2 regions of the Vogesella amnigena genome follow, and region 1 is predicted to be linked to the other one. Evidence: predicted binding sites of a transcription regulator. Region 1 holds the regulator's gene; the other holds the start of a gene.
What was found. Region 1 encodes FNR, which switches genes on or off when oxygen is low (the NO sensors DNR and NnrR bind a similar motif). Its sites were predicted from a motif close to TTGATNNNNATCAA; they were not measured.

Region 1 (2,198 bases):
CATTGCCAGCACCTTGTCCACAGTGCGGCGCACCGAGTCGGCATTCTGCAGCGGCAGGCCGTAGATCAGGTCCACGCTCACCGACTTGAAACCGGCCTCACGCGCGGCGTTGATCACGGTAAGGGTTTCTTCCTCGCTCTGGATGCGGTTCACCGCCTGCTGCACGGCCGGGTCGAAATCCTGGATGCCCACACTCATGCGGTTGAAACCCAGCCGGCCCAGGTGCAGCACGGTGTCGCGGCCAACCTTGCGCGGGTCGATCTCGATGGAAAACTCACCATCCGGCAGCAATTCGAAATGCTTGTTAATGGCCGCCATCACCCGGCTGAGTTGCTCGTCGGACAGGAAGGTGGGTGTGCCGCCGCCAAAATGCAGCTGGATCACCTTCTCGCGGTAGCCCAGGCGTGCCGCCACCAGGGCGATTTCCTTTTCCAGGTAATCCAGGTACTGGTCGGCGCGGCTCTTGTCTTTGGTGATGATCTTGTTGCAGCCGCAGTAGTAGCAGATGGTGTTACAGAACGGCACATGCACGTACAGCGACACCGGGCGATGGCTGGCGCCAATGGCGTGCTGCTGCAGCCAGTGCTCGTAATCCTTCACCCCGAAGCCGCCGTGAAAGCGATCTGCCGTCGGGTAAGAAGTGTAGCGCGGGCCGGAACCTTCAAGTTTTTCGATAAGTTCTCGATCGAAGACGCATTGCGTCGGCTGGAACGGGGCGGTGGGTGTCATATCGTCTTGCTTGGAAAACTGGTGGTGGGCTGGTAAATTTGCGCTAATTGACACTTGGCGCGCTTTGACGCGTGTCAAGCAAGCCTCTAGCCTTGCGAAACCCGGAAACCATGACCGAGCTCACTACCTCCCTGCACACGCTGAAAGTGTCGTGCTCCAACTGCAGTCTGCGTGAACTCTGCCTGCCGGTTGGCCTCAACCGCGACGAGATGGCACAGCTGGATGCGGTGATCCGCCAGAGCCGCCGTCTGAAGCGTGGCGAGTACCTGTTCCACTCCGGCGAAGGCTTCCGTTCACTGTATGCAGTGCGTACCGGTTTCTTCAAGACCTGCGTCTCCAGCCAGGACGGCCGCGAGCAGGTAACCGGCTTCCACATGTCCGGCGAGCTGATGGGCCTGGACGGCATTTCCGCCAGCCAGCACGGCTGCGACGCCATCGCGCTGGAAGACAGCGAGGTATGCGAGCTGCCGTTCAACCGCATGGAAACCCTGGGCCGCGACATCCCCAGCCTGCAGCACCACTTCTTCCGCCTGATGAGCCGCGAGATCGTGCGCGACCAGTCGGTAATGCTGCTGCTGGGCAATATGAAGGCCGAGGAGAGGCTGGCCGCCTTCCTGCTCAACCTGTCGCAGCGTCTGTCGGCACGCGGCTTTGCCGCCTTCGACTTCATCCTGCGCATGAGCCGCGAGGAAATCGGCAGCTTCCTGGGCCTGAAACTGGAAACCGTCAGCCGCACGCTGTCCAAGTTCCAGCAACAGGGCTGGCTGAAAGTGGATCACAAGCACATTCAGGTACTGCAGCCGGAAGAGCTGAAGGCACTGGTAGCCGGCTGCGCCCAGGCCAACAGCCTGCGCTGAGCACCAGCCGCCCTTAGCGTTCGAACGCCCTGCCCCGTGCGGGGCGTTGTTGTTTGTGGGGGGATGCAGGGTGGAAAACACGTAGCCCGGATAAGCCACAGGCGCATCCGGGAACATTGGCACCTGCTCCCCGGATGCGCTGCGCTTATCCGGGCTACCAACTTGCCGTTCGAACGCCCTGCCCCGTGCGGGGCGTTGTTGTTTGTGGGGCAAGCGTGTGATGTGTAGGGCGGATGCCCCGCAGGGGCGATCCGCCAACACAAGGTTGGCCGCAAATGACGGTGGAACGCCCCGCAAGCGCCTCATAGTGGCGGAACGCCCCGTTGGGGCTTCCGCCCTACAGCACCCCTATCGACAGCGCCGCCGCCAGCGTGGCGCCCAGCTCGGCCGCCTCCTCCAGCGACTGCGGCGTCACCTCCCCCTTCACCAGCAGCGGTGGCAAGGCCTCGCGCAGCGGGTAGCCGCTGGCGATGCGGCGAATCGCGGTGAGTGCGCCCTGGCCGTCGTTGCCGGCGCTGATGATCGCCGCGTACGGCAGCCCCTCCACCTTTCCCTGCGCCGGGTAGAAGGTGCGGTCGAGAAAATCCTTCAGCGCACCGGCCATGTAGCCGA
Region 2 (2,198 bases), on a different contig from region 1:
GGCGCCGTGCGCGTGGTGGGGGTGGACGTGGGCCACGACCAGCTGGCAGACCGCATCGCCGCCGACCCGCGAGTACGCTATTTCGAAGGTGTGAATGCGCGGGCGCTGGATCACGCTGCGCTGCTGGCGGCCAACGACGACCAGCCATTCGACCTGATGGTGTGCGATGTGTCGTTCATTTCGGTGACGCTGATCTACCCGTCGGCACTGCCGCTGATCCGCCCCGGCGGCTACCTGCTGAGCCTGGTGAAGCCGCAGTTCGAGGTTGGCCGCGACGGCCTGGGCCACGGCGGCATCGTGCGCGACGAGAGCTTGTACCAGGGCGTGGAAGACAAGATCAGCCAGGCCATTGCCGAGCAGGGCTTCGAGCGTCTGGCCTGGTTCGACAGCCCGATCAAGGGCGGTGACGGCAACCGCGAGTTCTTCGTGCTGGCACGCCGTCGCTGAAGCTCGCTCCATACGCAAAACAGGGCGCCGCTGGCGCCCCGTTTGCGTATATGGCCTTAGCCCGTACTCAGCCCACGCTGGCCGCAGCCGGGCTATCGTCATCTTCCGGATTGCGGACAACCAGCAGTGGCAGTGTGGTACGGCGCAGCACGCTTTCGGCAAAGCTGCCCAGCAGCAGATGCTTCCAGCCACGGTGGCCGTGGGTGCCGATCACCAGCAGGTCGGCAGCGGCGCCGGCGGCAAAATCCACCAGCAGGTTGGCGGTTTCCACTCCGCCCTGTGCCGACTCCAGCAGATGGCAGCTTACCTCGCTCACGCCATGCTGCTCGGCATAGGCGCGCGCCTCGTCCAGAATCCCCTGCCCCTGCTTGCGCGCCTCGGCCTGCAGCGCCGGCACGTCCAGCAGACCTACGCTATCCACGGCAAAATCATGCACGCTGATGACGTGCACCAGCGACAGGCGCGCCTTGGCGGCAGCGGCCAGGCGCACGGCTTCGATCAGCGCCGGACGGGCATTGTGGCTGCCATCCAGCGCCACAGTCAGATGACGGTACATGGTGTGTTCCTCGGGTGGGTTAGCAAGACGTCATTATGAGCCGCCGCACCAGACATGCTAAGCGGCGATACCGCCTTGTTTGATCTGCTTCAAGCCCTGCTTTCACTGTAGCAAGCGCAGCACCGGGCTACAGGAAGCTTGCGTCGTACAGACGCCTGCCAAGAACAATGCGGCCAACCTTGCAACGGTTGGCCGCATGGTGGCGGAACGGCCCGCTGGGGCTTTCGCCCTATGGCTAAGCGCTGGCCCGCTTACGCCAGCGTGGCGAGGAAGCGGCGTTCCCAGGCGGTGATCTCGCCCTGGAAACTGGCCAGCTCCACCTCTTTCACTGCCGCATAGGCGGCGGCGAATTCGGCGCTGAACAGGCGGCTACAGGCGCTGCCGGCACGCATGCCGGCCAGCGCTGCCTCCAGCGTGGACGGCAGCTCGCTGCTGTCTTCGCCGCTGCTGAACACATTGCCCACTGCTGGCGCCGACGGCTGCAGCTCCTCTTCCACCCCCAGCAGACCGGCACCCAGGCTGGCGGCCAGTGCCAGGTAGGGGTTGGCATCGCAACCTGGCAGGCGGTTTTCCACGCGGCGTGCCTCCGGGCCGGATACCGGCACACGCAGGCCCACCGAGCGGTTGTCCACACCCCAGCTCAGGTTCACCGGCGCCGCCAGGTTCTTCACGAAACGGCGGTAGGAATTGGGGCTGGGGCAGTACAGCGGCATCAGCTCGGCCAGGTAACGCTGCAGGCCGGCAATGTAGTGGTGGAACACGTGGCTGGCTTCGCCATTGGCCTGGCTGAACACATTGCGCCCGCTGGCATCCACCACGCTCTGGTGGATGTGCATGGAGCTGCCGGGCTCGCCGGCCAGCGGCTTGGCCATGCATACCGCGCGCAGGCCGTGGCGCAGCGCGGTTTCCTTCAGCAGGGTCTTGAACAGGAAGGTCTGGTCGGCCAGCGCCAGCGCATCGCCGTGCATCAGGTTGATCTCGAACTGGCTGGGGCCCATCTCGTGCACCCAGGTATCGGTCTGGATGCCCAGCTGCTCGCAACCGCTGTAGATGTCGTCGAAGAAGGCTTCGTGATCGTTCAGCGTGCTGAAGCTGAAGGCATCGAAGCCACGCTCGCGGCGGCTGCCGCGCAGGGCCGGGCTCTGGAAGGCGGCATCGGCGTCGGCATCCGGCGCGAACAGGTAGAACTCCAGTT

Region 2: ACFOKJ_RS10595 (universal stress protein) is a predicted target of FNR. The motif match lies at 1,083-1,096, and genes of this name have one in related genera.

Annotation. Positions count from the first base shown of each region.
Region 1 covers NZ_JBHRYH010000018.1:38,833-41,030, forward strand. Annotated here, with positions in the region: gene hemN (oxygen-independent coproporphyrinogen III oxidase) at 1-729, opposite strand, end outside; gene fnr (fumarate/nitrate reduction transcriptional regulator Fnr) at 840-1,586, shown strand; gene ACFOKJ_RS08710 (NAD(P)H-dependent oxidoreductase) at 1,924-2,198, opposite strand, start outside.
Region 2 covers NZ_JBHRYH010000021.1:149,502-151,699, forward strand. Annotated here, with positions in the region: gene ACFOKJ_RS10590 (TlyA family RNA methyltransferase) at 1-447, shown strand, start outside; gene ACFOKJ_RS10595 (universal stress protein) at 515-1,003, opposite strand; gene ACFOKJ_RS10600 (glutamine synthetase family protein) at 1,255-2,198, opposite strand, start outside.